3 regions of the Pseudomonas sp. SDO52101_S400 genome follow, and region 1 is predicted to be linked to each of the others. Evidence: riboswitches for the same ligand, from Rfam matches in the RefSeq annotation. Region 1 holds a riboswitch; each other region holds the start of a gene.
The links. Region 1 has a riboswitch for cobalamin ahead of ACW9HX_RS11175 (TonB-dependent receptor plug domain-containing protein). Riboswitches for the same ligand answer to the same signal wherever they lie in the genome.
Positions count from the first base shown of each region.

Region 2: another riboswitch for cobalamin. It lies ahead of cobW (cobalamin biosynthesis protein CobW); the one in region 1 lies ahead of ACW9HX_RS11175 (TonB-dependent receptor plug domain-containing protein).
Region 3: another riboswitch for cobalamin. It lies ahead of cobO (cob(I)yrinic acid a,c-diamide adenosyltransferase); the one in region 1 lies ahead of ACW9HX_RS11175 (TonB-dependent receptor plug domain-containing protein).

Region 1 is NZ_JBSVWF010000017.1:69,233-73,733, forward strand. Features, by position in the region: gene ACW9HX_RS11165 (LysR family transcriptional regulator) at 1-443, shown strand, start outside; gene ACW9HX_RS11170 (DUF2790 domain-containing protein) at 495-755, opposite strand; cobalamin riboswitch at 1,417-1,622, shown strand; gene ACW9HX_RS11175 (TonB-dependent receptor plug domain-containing protein) at 1,715-3,652, shown strand; gene ACW9HX_RS11180 ((2Fe-2S) ferredoxin domain-containing protein) at 3,652-4,011, shown strand; gene ACW9HX_RS11185 (ABC transporter substrate-binding protein) at 4,008-4,501, shown strand, end outside.
Region 2 is NZ_JBSVWF010000016.1:1,507-6,007, forward strand. Features, by position in the region: gene ACW9HX_RS10260 (CbtA family protein) at 1-485, opposite strand, end outside; gene ACW9HX_RS10265 (CbtB domain-containing protein) at 497-694, opposite strand; cobalamin riboswitch at 817-1,035, opposite strand; cobalamin riboswitch at 1,916-2,125, shown strand; gene cobW (cobalamin biosynthesis protein CobW) at 2,225-3,298, shown strand; gene cobN (cobaltochelatase subunit CobN) at 3,302-4,501, shown strand, end outside.
Region 3 is NZ_JBSVWF010000030.1:2,696-7,196, forward strand. Features, by position in the region: gene cbiB (adenosylcobinamide-phosphate synthase CbiB) at 1-720, opposite strand, end outside; gene bluB (5,6-dimethylbenzimidazole synthase) at 717-1,367, opposite strand; gene ACW9HX_RS16285 (cobyrinate a,c-diamide synthase) at 1,364-2,659, opposite strand; gene cobO (cob(I)yrinic acid a,c-diamide adenosyltransferase) at 2,656-3,267, opposite strand; cobalamin riboswitch at 3,349-3,574, opposite strand; gene ACW9HX_RS16295 (hypothetical protein) at 3,741-4,325, shown strand; gene ACW9HX_RS16300 (PQQ-dependent sugar dehydrogenase) at 4,392-4,501, shown strand, end outside.

The sequences.
Region 1 (4,501 bases):
ACAGCATCCTCTGCGCCTCGCCTGCCTACGTGGCAAAACGCGGACTGCCCAAAACGCCCGACGAACTCTGCGAACATGAGTGCCTGCGCATCGTCAACACGGTGATGCCGGTGGAGAACTGGACATTCGAAGGGCCCGACGGCATGGAAACCGTCACCATTCCTCTGTCGCCGTTTCACATCAACACCGCCGACGGCATGACCATCGCGATCAGGAAAGGCATGGGAATAGGCATTCAGCCGATCGCATCGGCCGTCGATGGCCTGCGGGCGGGAACGTTGGTGCGGGTGTTGCCGGAGTACCGGCTGGAGGAGTTGAACCTGTTCGCGATCTATCCGTCGCGCAAGTTCGTCGATGCGAAGATCAAGACCTGGGTGGAATTCTTGAAGCAGTCGATTCCAGAGTTGCTGGCATCGGATGAAGAAATCGTCGGAGGAAGATAAACCCGAGTGCAGCAGATATGGAGTGTCGACCCTCCATCACCTGCACCGGACTCAACCGTTGGAACAACCAGTGCCCATCACTTGATACTGCAGAACGTGCTGCTCGCCGTAGGAATCTTCGTAGGTCATCTGAACCGGCGATGGCGCACACTCATTGGCCGGCTCGGTGATGGAGATGACGTGTGCGATGTCCAGTTGGGTCGCGGAACCGTAGGTCTCGACCGGGGTGTTATTGGCCTCGGCAGTGTCCGCATAGGCGTGTGCGCCAAAACTGCCAAGCATTAAAACCAGCGCGATTTTCTTGAAGTTCATGATGTTCACCGTCTCGTTAAGGACCGTGTTTGTTCACGGGTTGGAGACGATGTTAAGGGGTGAGACAGTGGTGAAAAATCGGCAGGTTGGACAAACACTGTTGCTGGAATTTGTAGGAATGTGTGGTGCGTGCTTCGTTACATAAAGGTGTTTTAAACGTGAATGTTTAAAACACCAACGAACTCTCCCTTCAGGCTACACCGCCTTGAGTAAATGCCTACAAATACGCCAGAAAGGGCCGGCTTGTAGGCCAACTCCTTAGGCCTTATCTTCTCCCCGTCACTGCTCATCGGCAAAATGCAGAGGGCATTCAAGATCGATGGCTAGCCCTTGATCAAAACGCAGAGGCCGCGGCAGCGCCCCAGAAAAGAGCTCTACAGAGTTTTCTTCTACGACTGCCCTCCGCTGGACACCAAGCAACACAACCCCATTACTAAAAAACTCGTGGACTTCTCAAAATCCAGAGGCGGGCGGAGAAGTCCGCGGTGGGACGGCGTCGCGGGTTATCTGGCATGAACAGGGACCGGGATTACTTGAACACCGGCACAGCCTGATGATTCACATATCGGGGCTGATCTCAGTCTTGCACCTGTGTCGCTGGGGTACACCACCGCATTCATTCGATCACCGACGAAGTTGACGCAAGGTCATCCGAATGTTCAGATGCCGCCCTGTTTCAGGTGTCCCATGCCGCCGTGCATGGGGTGAAACGGGAAACCGGTACGTTCTTTTCGAACAAGTCCGGTGCTGCCCCCGCAACGGTAGGCGCGTGATGCTTTCGACACACCACTGTGGCCAGACGGCCATGGGAAGGTGAAGGCGTCCATACGCGCGAGCCCGGAGACCGGCCTGAAATGCTGTTTGGCAAAATCCTGCGGTGGGCGGGCATGGGCCGGTGTCGGCGTGTGCGCGATGCCTTCTCCTGCATGCTCTTCTGCGAAGATCCTTTCGAGAAGACAATGATTCGACCTTTCAACTCCCCGGCTCCCTCCCTGTTGTTCGGCTGTCTGTTCAGCCCCCTGCTGATGGCGGATGACGCGCCGCTCGAACTCACTCAGCAAATCGTTTCCGCGCCATCCGTGGAGTCCACGACCGTGGCCGACATGGCGCAGTTCGGCAGCAAGGTCGAGATTGTCACTCGCGAGCAGATCGAACGCGCCGGCCCCAGCGCCGATGTCAGCCGCGTCATGCAGATGTTCATTCCCGGCCTGTACGTCGCGCCGAAAAACGGCCCGTTCGACTACGGCACCTATTCCCTGCTGGGCGGGCGCAACGATGACACGCTGATCCTGCTCGACGGCGTGCGCCTGAACAATCGCCTGTATGGCGGCCTGTACCTGGACACCCTGCCGGCCAACGCCATCGAACGCATCGAAGTGCTCAAGGGCGGGCAGAGCCTGCTGTTCGGCACGCAGGCCGTGTCCGGCGTGATCAACATCGTCACCCGCAGCCCGCAGAGTCGCAAAGCCTCTGGCGAGGTGAACTTGGGCGTGGATACGTTCGGTGGCACCACCGAGGATGCGCGGGTCGAGAACATTTTCACCAACGGTTTCGGCGACCTGGGCCTGCTGGCGTACGTCAGTCATAACGTCTCGGACGGCTATCAGCCGTTTCGCAATCGCGACATCAGGAACAGCAGCGAAAAGAATCGCGCCTACGAAGTCACCACCTTCGGCGCCAAGGCCATTCAGTCCTTTGGCGATGACGCACGCCTGGAACTGTTCTACCAATACGCCGACGCCAACCTCGACTTCGCCCGCCCGGTGGACAACCACAAGACGACTAACGACCGCATCCAGCAGATTGCCACGGCGACCTTCGAACAGACCCTCAACGAGCGCCTGAGCTACTTCGTCAAAGGCCACATCAACGACTGGGACACCCGCTACACCCGCATCAACAACACATCCGATGGCGGCACAAAAACCATCAACCACAATGACTACTGGGGCTTTACCGACTGGGGGGTGCAGACCGAAGGCAAGGCTGAATTGCCTGGCGGCCACGTGCTGGTGTTCGGTACGGACAACCAGTGGTTCAAGGGTCAGGACGATGTGCTGATCATCGATAACGACAAGGCCGAAGCCCACGCGCTCTACACCCAGTTGCGCCCACGTATCGACGCCCTGCCCGACTGGCACCCGAGCATCGGCATTCGTCACGAAGCCATGAGCGGCGGCGACAGCGCCACGGTCGGCATGCTCACTTCGCTGTATGACCTCAATGAACACTGGGCACTGCGCGGCCAGTACGGCACGGCCTACAAACTGCCGAACGCCGAGCAACTGTTCGTCAACGAACCGGGCGATGAACTGGGCAACCGCAATTTGAAACCGGAGAAAAGTCGCAACGCCGAACTCGGCCTCGACTACAAGGGCATGCTGCTTGACCGCGACTTCAGCGCCAGTGTCACCTTGTTCAAACGCAAGATCGACGACTTGATCACCCTCGACGACATCCAGTGGGTAAACGGCCAGGGACAGATCCAGATGCGCGGTTTCGAGGCGGACGCGAAACTGGCGCTCAACGAGCAATGGAGCCTGCAAGCGGACATGACCCGCAACCTCACCGAATCGCGCGCCGGAGTGACGCTGAACGATGTGCCGAGCTTCTTCGCCCGCTCGCGCATCGGTTACGAGTCGGTTGACCGGATGTGGGGCGCGGGTGGTGCGATCCGCTATATCCGCGACGTGATCAGTTCGAAACAGGTCGAGTACGGTCACTACTCGGTGGTGGACGCCGACGCTTATCGCTACCTGGACGGCGCCCATCAGCACCGGTTGAGCCTGCTGCTGGAAAACCTGTTCGACCGCGATTACGTCACCAGCCGTTCGAACAACGTCGACAACCTCGGGCGGCCATTCACCTCCGAAGTCCGCTACACGTACCGTTTCTGATGGCTGAAATCAAAACCATCGACTGCGTCGACACGCACCCGGACTGGTCGCATGTTCCCGCTCATGCCCGCCACGTGTTCCTCTGCACCGGCCCGCGCTGCGCTCAGCGCGGCGCCTTGCAGATATGGAAAACCCTGCGTCGGCACTTGCTGGCGCATGACCGCATCGAGACACCGGGCGGGGTTTTGCTGACGCGTACGCATTGCCAGTTTCCGTGCAATCTCGGGCCGGTCATGACGGTGTATCCGGAGACCTGCTGGTATGGCGTACGCAGCCACGCTGATGCGCAGCGATTGGTCGAGGTGCATCTGGTCGGTGGCGAAGTGGTCGAAGATCTGCTGATCAAGGAGCGTCCATGAGAAGGCTGTTTTTGCTTGCGGTCGCCCTGCTTTGCGCTTCTCCGGCTCTGGCAGATGACTACCGCAATTGTGGCGAGACCTGGCACCTGCCGGCATCGCCACCGTTGCGGATTGTCGCCCTCAATCAGCATGCCGCCGATCTCGTGCTGGCGTTGGGCGCGGGCCCTGCGCTGGCAGGCGTTGCCTATCTGGATGACACCGGTACGCCTCAGACCGAGTATTTCGGCGTGCCAGTGATCTCGCCCCGCTATCCGTCGAGCGAAGTGCTGTACGCGCAGAAACCGGATCTGGTGGTCGGCGGCTTCGCCACGGCGTTTGGCAATGGCGTGACGTCACGCAGCGGACTGGGGCGCAACAGTGTTGCTTCGTATCTCCTGGAATCAGCCTGCAACGGGCACTCGCTGGATTACTTTGAACACATCCGCAATGACCTCTCGACCCTCGGCGCCCTGCTGCACAAACAGCCGCGCGCACGGGAGTTGAGCAACGC
Region 2 (4,501 bases), on a different contig from region 1:
CCACCGAACGCGATCAACGCCAGGCCGACAGCGGTCGAAGCGGCGGTGCCGATCCACCACATCTGCCGCGACGCCAGGTCCGCGGCGGCGGTGCCCGGCAGTTCAGGCGGCAAGCCCAGTGTCGGCGCGAGGACGAAAGTCGCATAACCGGCCAGCCCCCAGAGCAGGCCTTGCGAGGTCTTGGTCGGTGCACGCAGGGTGTAGAGGCCGGCCAGCATCAAGGCGAAACCCACGGCAACCACCAGATTGCCGCCGGTGGTGGACACCACGCGCTGCCAGCCGTTTTCCGGCTCCCAGGCTTCGGCATCGTGGGTGTGGGCGGCGGTGCCGGCGGCGTGCTCGTGGACTTCGGCGACTGGCTCGGCTTTCTCGAAGGTTTCAGCCTGAAGAATCAGCGGCGAAACCCAGAAGCTTTGCAGCAAGGTCAGGAACAGGGCGGCCAGAAGGCCGGTGAAACCTGCGGTCTGCGCTATACGCTTGATCATGTCGTCAGGTCTCAGTGGCACGGGAACGCGGCGCTGTGGCGGGTATCGTGCGCGGCGTTGTGAACCGCTTCGATGTGCGAGAAACCGGCGAAATAGACCAGGCTTGCACCCAGGATCGATGCGAAGATCGCAGCGGTCAGACGTTGGCTCAGGGTGGTGGTGCTGGAGATTTTGTCCGTGTTGCTGCCGGTGCTGCTGATGATCGACATGGCGCTTCCCTCTGGAGTGTCAGCGGGTGAATGGAGCGCATGAAAACCCCTGCGGGTCGGGCGCGCAGAGGTTAGAACAGCGCCCGCCCACCGCGGGTTTGTTATGTTCAGTGACGCAAGGTGCGCACTGTGTGTTGCGGGCCGGTCTCCGGGCTCACGAGGGGTGGCTGTCTGCCGACCTGCAAGCGTCACCTTCCCATGCCGGGGCACAGTGGATCTGACGCTTCGCTCGCTTACCGTTGCGGGGGCAGCACCGGACTGACATGGCTTTAGAGTAAAGCACATGATTCACCGGTTTCCCGTTTCACCCTGTGAAGGGCACCCGTAACAAGTTGTGTAGGAGACCATGAGGGGGGGATTTGAGTCAATTGGGATTGGGGGCAGATCCGTTGCTGCGGTTATGGCTGCTTAGGGTTCCGCCCTTACGGCGGGTCACTTTTTCCAAACGCCGAAAAAGTAACCAAAAAGGCTTTACCCTGACGTACGGCCCTCGCTGTGGCTCGGGTTCCTTCGCTCCGGGATTGATCCGGGGGCATCGCCTACGGTTTGCTTCGCTGCACCTCCTCTCGATGCATGCGGCTGCGCCGCACGGTCGCTGCGCTCCCACCCCCGGATCAATCCCTCCACTCAGCCTGCCGACGGGCCTTGAGATCAAAAGCTTTACTCGAGCTAACGCTCATCGTGTTGAGTGGGGAGGAGCGGGGCGTGTTCGGCTTTGGTTTTGTGGTGGGTTTACCCCTCACCCCCAGCCCTCTCCCCAAGGAGAGGGAGCCGATTGGTGTGCTTTTCAAAGCCTGAGTTCAACACGGTATCGCACGTCGGCGTATCTCTCCCAAACAACTCGGTCAGTCCCCTCTCCCTCTGGGAGAGGGCTAGGGTGAGGGGCTCTTGATGGGGCTTTTGATTTTTTGCTCCTTCGGCAGGCCGAGCGGAGGTGTCCATCAGGGGGTAGGCGCGCAGCGCCGTGCGGCGAAGCCGCATACATCGAGAGGAGGTGCAGCGAAGCAAACCGTAGGCGATGCCCCCTGATGGACACCGTAGCGAGGGAACACTGAGCCTCAGCGAAGTGCCGTACGCCGGGGCAAAAGCCTTTTGCTTACTTTTCGGCGTTTGGAAAAGTGAGTCGCTGTAAGAGCGAAACCGCCAGCGGCAGCACCCGAAGCAACGGATATGCTCTCGTTCCCAAACTCCACGAACCATTGACCCATCCCCACACCCTGCGTAGCCTTGCGCTTTCGAGGTTCTTCGGCCCACGCCGAAGCTAAGAAGGGAACGCGGTCCAAGCCGCGGCTGCCCCCGCAACTGTGAACGGTGCTGTTCGCTGCCACGCCACTGCCAACTCAATCCAGAGCCAGCGGGAAGGCGCAGCGAATACCGGGCCAAGGCCCGAACACCGTCAGCCAGGAGACCTGCCTCGTCACAGATTCTCACTTTCAACCGGGCGGGGTGATCCGGTGGCGAACTCTCCAGGCACGCACCCGTGTTGCCGGTCTCGTCCCGTATGCCCGCCACCTTGCCAAAGGGCATCCGATGAAAACACTGGCCAAACTTCCTGTCACCATCGTCACCGGTTTCCTCGGCTCGGGTAAAACCACCTTGCTGCGGCACATGCTCGACAACGCTCAGGGCCGTCGTATCGCGGTGATCGTCAACGAGTTTGGCGAGCTGGGCATCGACGGTGAAATCCTCAAGCAGTGCACCATCGGCTGCACCGAAGAAGAAGCCACTGGCCGCGTCTACGAACTGGCCAACGGCTGCCTGTGCTGCACCGTTCAGGAAGAGTTCTTCCCGGTGATGCGCGAACTGGTGGCCCGTCGCGGTGACCTCGACCACATCCTGATCGAAACCTCGGGTCTGGCCCTGCCAAAACCGCTGGTTCAAGCCTTCCAGTGGCCGGAAATTCGCAGCGCCTGCACCGTTGACGCGGTCATCACCGTGGTCGACAGCCCGGCCGTGGCCGCCGGCACTTTCGCCGCGTTCCCGGATCAGGTCGACGCCCAGCGCAAACTCGACCCGAACCTGGACCACGAATCGCCACTGCACGAACTGTTCGCCGACCAACTGGCCAGCGCCGACCTGGTGATCCTCAACAAGGCCGATCAGACCAGCCTTGAAGATCTCGCTCGCGTACGCCTGGAAGTCGCTGAAGAGCTGCCGCCAGCGGTGAAGATCATCGAAGCCAGCAACGGTCGCCTGCCGCTGGACGTGCTGATCGGTCTCGGTGCCGGCTCCGAAGAACACATCGACAGCCGCCACAGCCATCACGATCACCACCACGGTGAAGGCGATGACGATCATGACGACCACGATCACGATGCTTTCGACTCAATCTCCATCGAACTGCCACAGGCCGACGAAAGCCTGCTGCTCGACGCACTGACGCAACTGGTGGTCCAGCACGGCATTCTGCGGGTCAAAGGCTTCGCGGCGATCCCGAACAAGCCGATGCGCCTGCTGATCCAGGGCGTGGGTACGCGTTTCGACAAGCACTTCGACCGTCAGTGGGGTGCCGATGAGGCACGCGTGACGCGCCTGGTGTTGATCGGCCAGGAACTGGACGCGGCCAAGCTCGAAGCGCAACTGCGCGCCGCGCTCAGCGTTTAAGCCATGCATCTGCTCAGGACCCAGCCCGGCGGTTTCGTGTCGGATGACAACATTGCCGACCTTGGACAAACCCCCGCCGAGCTGGTGATCCTGTGCAGCGGCGACTCCAGCCTCGCGCTGCTCGCCGAGGCGGCTCAGCAGTTGCCCGAGGATTACCCGAGCGTGCGGCTGGCCAACCCGATGCAGGTGCAGAACCATGCGTCGGTCGACCTGTACGTCGATGAAGTGCTGCGTCATGCCAAGGTCATTCTGATTTCGCTGCACGGAGGCATCGCTTATTGGCGTTATGGCGTCGAGCGGCTGGTCGAGTTGTCCGAGCGTGGCGTGCAGGTGATTCTGGTGCCGGGCGATGATCGTCCCGACCCGGAACTCAGCGACTTGAGCACCGTTGTCGCCGAGGATCGTGACCGGCTCTGGCAGTTTTTGCGTCAGGGCGGCATGGGCAACGCGCTGGATTTCTTCCGCTGTCTGGCCAATCGCTGGCTGGCGCGGGATTACGTGTGGGGCGAGCCGCAAACGCTGCCGCGCACGGCGATTTACCACCCGAATAAAAACACCGCCGCACTGAGTGACTGGCAAGCCGATTGGCTGGCCGGTCAACCGGTGGCGGCGGTGCTGTTTTATCGCTCGCATTTGCAAGCGGCCAACACGGCGTTTATCGACGTGTTCTGCCAACGGTTGCAGGCTGCAGGACTCAATCCGCTGCCGGTCGCCGTGGCCAGTCTGAAAGAGCCCGGCTGTCTGTCGGTGGTCGAGGACTGGTTGGATGAGGTCGAGGCCTCGGTGATTTTGAACACCACCGGTTTTGCTCAATCCAGTCCGGAAGCGCCGCATCTGCGGCCATTCCGTCGCAACATTCCAGTGATCCAGGCGATCTGCGCCCAGGACAACGAACCCGGCTGGCGCGAGAGCGAGCAGGGCCTCGGCCCTCGGGATCTGGCGATGCACATTGCGCTGCCGGAGCTGGACGGTCGGATCATCAGCCGGCCGATCAGCTTCAAGGATCTGGCCTGGCGCAGCGAGCGCAGTCAGTCCGATGTCGTGTGTTATCGGGCGCAGCCTGAGCGCATGGATTTCGTCGCCGAACTGGCGCGGCGCTGGGTTGATCTGGCGCGGGTGCCGAACGCTGAAAAGCGTATCGCCCTGATCCTCGCCAACTACCCGACCCGGGACGGGCGCATCGGCAACGGCGTCGGCCTCGAC
Region 3 (4,501 bases), on a different contig from region 1:
AGCCGCCATCACCGGGCCTGCATTCGGGCTGTCCCATTTTGGCGCCTGGGTGCGCCAGCATTTCAGCGCCAGTCGGGTCTTGCCCAGCAGCGCGTAGGTCAACGCCACCAGCCGCGCAGGAATGTAGTTGAGGACGTCGTCGATCTTCGCCGCCGCCCAGCCGAAACGCTCGAAACGCTCATTGCGATAGCCCCACATCGCGTCGAGCGTGTTGCTCAGGCGATAGAGCACCACACCCGGCGCACCGGCCACAACAAACCAGAACAGCGCGGCGAACACTGCATCGCTGCCGTTCTCCAGCACCGATTCAGTGGCGGCGCGGGCGACAGCGGTGCTGTCCAGCTCACTGGTCTGGCGGCTGACCAGATAACCCACGCGCTTGCGCGCCTCTTCCAGATCATCACTGCGCAGGGCCTTGGCCACCGGCTCGACGTGCTCGCCGAGGCTGCGCATGCCGAGGGCGCAATACAGCGCAAGAATCTCGACGATCCAGCCCACATACGGCGCCCAGGACAATGCCGTGGCGAGCAGGGTCAGCGGCAGCACTGCAATCACCCACGCGGTGACGCCATGGCTGCGCCAGCCGCGCCCACCGCTATTGAATCGTTGCTCGATGCGCCCGGCGAAATTACCGAACGCCACCAGCGGATGCCAGCGTTTCGGTTCACCCAGCAGCGCATCCAGCGCAACCGCGGCGACACTCAACAACGCCACACTCATTGACTCACTCCCCAGAAATTTTCATACAGCAGCTCATTGAGCGGACGCGCCTGCGCCCACCCTTCGAGTACCAGCATCGGCGCCGGATAGAATTCCTTGACCGGCCCCAGACAAAGAACCGCCAGCGGCTTGGCCCCGGCCGGCAGTTTCAGCAGATCGGCCAGCGCCTGCGGTTCGAAGAGCGACACCCAGCCCATGCCCAGGCCTTCGGCGCGCGCGGCCAGCCACAGGTTCTGGATCGCGCAGGACAATGAGGCCATGTCCATTTCCGGCAGCGTGCGGCGACCGAAAATATGTCGCTCGCGATCATCCATCAAAGCGGCGACCAGCACTTCGGCGCAGTCGTTGATGCCTTCGACCTTAAGCTTCATGAACTCGTCGCTGCGCTCGCCGAGGGCTTCGGCGGTGCGTACGCGTTCTTCTTCAACAAGGTTCTGGATCTGGCCACGCAAGGCGCGATCGCTGATGCGGATGAAGCGCCATGGCTGCATCAGGCCGACGCTCGGTGCCTGATGTGCGGCTTCAAGCAATCGGCGAAGCAATTCAGGCTCGACCGTGCCGCCGCTGAAGTGGCGCATGTCGCGACGTTCGGCGATAGCGCGATAGACCGCTTCGCGCTCGGTTTCAGTGAATGCGTTGTCGGTCATGGCACCAACAGTGCGGCAATCGCCGACGGATTCGACGGAAAATAAAAGTGCACGTATGAGGCAGTCATCCGCCCTTGCCGATACACCGCTTCCGCACCGCGCCCGCCATTGGGGCTGTGGCCACGGGCAATCGGCGTCAGTTCGGTGGTGGTCAGGGAATGGTGATAAGTGTGGCCGCGCAGCAAGCCTTCCGGCAGTTCGACCGATTGCAGAGCCAGCGCAGCCAGACGCTTTTGCATCACCGCATCACCCTTGAGCAAACCGACCAGTTCGGCGCGAGTGCCTTCGACATCGGTCAGCGAGTCGAGCAGATACAACATGCCGCCACATTCGGCGAGCAGCGGTTTGCCGGCGGCGTGATGCGCGCGAATCGCTTTGAGCATGTCTGCGTTCTGCGACAAGGCAACGTGGTGCAATTCCGGATAACCGCCGGGCAGGTAAACGCTGTCGGCGTCGGGCAATTGCGTGTCGCGGATCGGCGAGAAGAAACGCAACTCCGCGCCCATCGCCCGCAACAGGTCGAGACTGGCGCCATAGGTGAAAGCGAAGGCTTCGTCACGGGCGACGGCAATTCGTACGCCTTCGAGCAGTCTTTCGGTCTTGACGATTTCAGGCGCGGCGAATTCGACGGCCGGTGGCAGCGCTACCTCGCAGGTGCTGGCCAGCGCTTCGGCGGCGGCGTCGAGACGCAGGTCGAGATCATTCAGTTCGCTGGCCTGCACCAGGCCGAGATGACGGCTTGGCAGTTCGATCCCGGTTTCCCGGGACAACGCGCCGTACCAGCGCAGGCCTTCGGTAAGACTGCCTTCCAGCAACTGCGCATGGCGCACGGTGCCGACGCGGTTGGCCAGCACGCCGGCGAACGGCAGGTCCGGCTGATAGCGCGCCAGGCCCAGCGCCAAGGCGCCGAATGTCTGGGCCATGGCCGTGCCGTCGATCACGCCAAGCACCGGCACGCCGAAATGCCGCGCCAGATCGGCACTTGATGGCGTGCCGTCGAACAAGCCCATCACACCTTCTATCAGGATCAGATCCGCTTCGGCGGCGGCTTCCCACAGCAATCGACGACTTTCCTGCTCGCCGACCATCCACATGTCCAGTTGATAGACCGGCGCACCGCTGGCGCGCTCGAGGATCATCGGGTCGAGAAAGTCCGGGCCGCACTTGAAAACGCGGACCTTGCGCCCCTGATTGCGGTGCAGACGGGCCAGTGCGGCAGTAACGGTGGTCTTGCCCTGACCAGAGGCCGGCGCGGCGATCAGTACCGCCGGGCAGTGACGTGGTTGATTCAAAGTTCGACGCCTTTCTGCGCTTTGATACCAGCCTGGAAGGCGTGCTTGATCATGCCCATTTCGGTGACGGTGTCGCCCATCTCGATCATTTCCGGCTTCGCGGCGCGACCGGTGACGATCACGTGCTGCATTGGCGGACGGGCCTGCAGATCGCTGAGTACCTGATCCAGATCCAAGTAACCGTGCTTGAGCGCAATGTTCAGCTCATCGAGCACCACCAGGCCGATCGTCGGGTCACGCAACAGTTCGCGGGAGACTTCCCATGCAGCCTCGGCGGCGGCGATGTCGCGCTGGCGATCCTGGGTTTCCCAAGTGAAGCCCTCGCCCATCACATGAAAACGTACCTGCTCGGGGAAACGGCGGAAGAACAGTTCCTCCCCGGTGCTGTTGCGACCCTTGATGAACTGCACCACGCCGCACTGCATGCCGTGCCCCATCGCGCGGGCGAGCATGCCGAACGCCGAGCTGCTTTTGCCTTTGCCATTGCCGGTCAACACCAGCACCAGGCCGCATTCGTCTGGCGAATTGGCGATGCGCTCGTCGATCACGGCTTTTTTGCGCTGCATGCGCGCCAGGTGGCGCTCGTCGCGCTCGGGGGAATCAGTCATGGGGGAGCTCTCCGTTGAGGCTGGATAACGGCGGGCAGGCACAAGAATAGACGGCAACAAGCCTGGCATCGCCCACCGTGATGCCGCTGGATGGATCAGGCCGGTCTCCGGGCTCATGAGCGGCCCAGGCCTGGCTGCGCGCCTTCCCGCTTTGCAGCAGTGGCATCGAACGCAGCTTTTACTCATTTACCGTTGCGGGGGCAGCGCCGGGATCGTGATGGCTCTTCGCGTGAAGACCATCCTCACCGGCTTCCCTGTTTCACTCTGTCGACAGCGGTCACAGAGCACCTGAAACAAGCCGCGAAGGTTAGAGGGTTGGGGGTGGAGCGTCAAATGAAGAGGCCCCCTGAAAGCGAATAACTGCCGTCGATCAATTATCTGACGCCAATCTTGTGCCACACTGTCAGCAGTGATATCAAAGAGCCATGCTTTTTGAATGCAGAGAGCACATCACAATAACAAGGGAGAGCACCATGCAAGGCACGATCATCAGCAATCCGCGGCTGGAATTCCTGCGCCCGGTGCTGGAACGCTGGTTTGACTGTATCGACCGTTACAACGCCGTGCGCGGCGACAACGACACGCCTTACTGGCACGACGAAAAAGCCAACCTCGGCCTTCTGTCAGCCGCCGCATGGATGGCCGAACTGGTCACCCTGCGCGATACCGCCACACGCAAGCAGAACGAGGAAGGCGAGCGCAATGCACGTGCCGACCTGTTCCTGGCCGGCCCCGAAGATCGCGCTTATATTCAGGCGACGCAGCGCTGGCCGCGCGTCAACAGCCTGAATCTGACCCAGGCCCTGGCCGATATCACCAGCGACGCCAAGCGCATCAGCTACGCCAGCGATCTCAAACTCGGCTGCCTGTTCGTCGCACCACAAAAAGCCCAGCACAGCGCCAGCCCGGAAGAACTGCAGGACATGGTCGACGACCTGCAAAAGGAACACACCTGCGCCGTGGCCTGGTACTTCCCTTACGCCTACCGCAAATTGCGCAGCGAAGCCGGCAACTACCATCCCGGTATTGCCGTGTTGTTCAAGGAGGCGCGCGGCTGAGCGGTTGAACCATCGGGCTCGCGCACTTCTCTATGATTAGGAATGCATTCATAGGGAAGATCAGTAATGCGCAAGCCCCACCTCGTTTTCGTCATCGCACTCGCCGGAGGGCTCACCGCCTGTGGTGAATCCTCCAGCCTGCAAGTCTCGGACGGCACCGGCCCGTCCCCCAAACT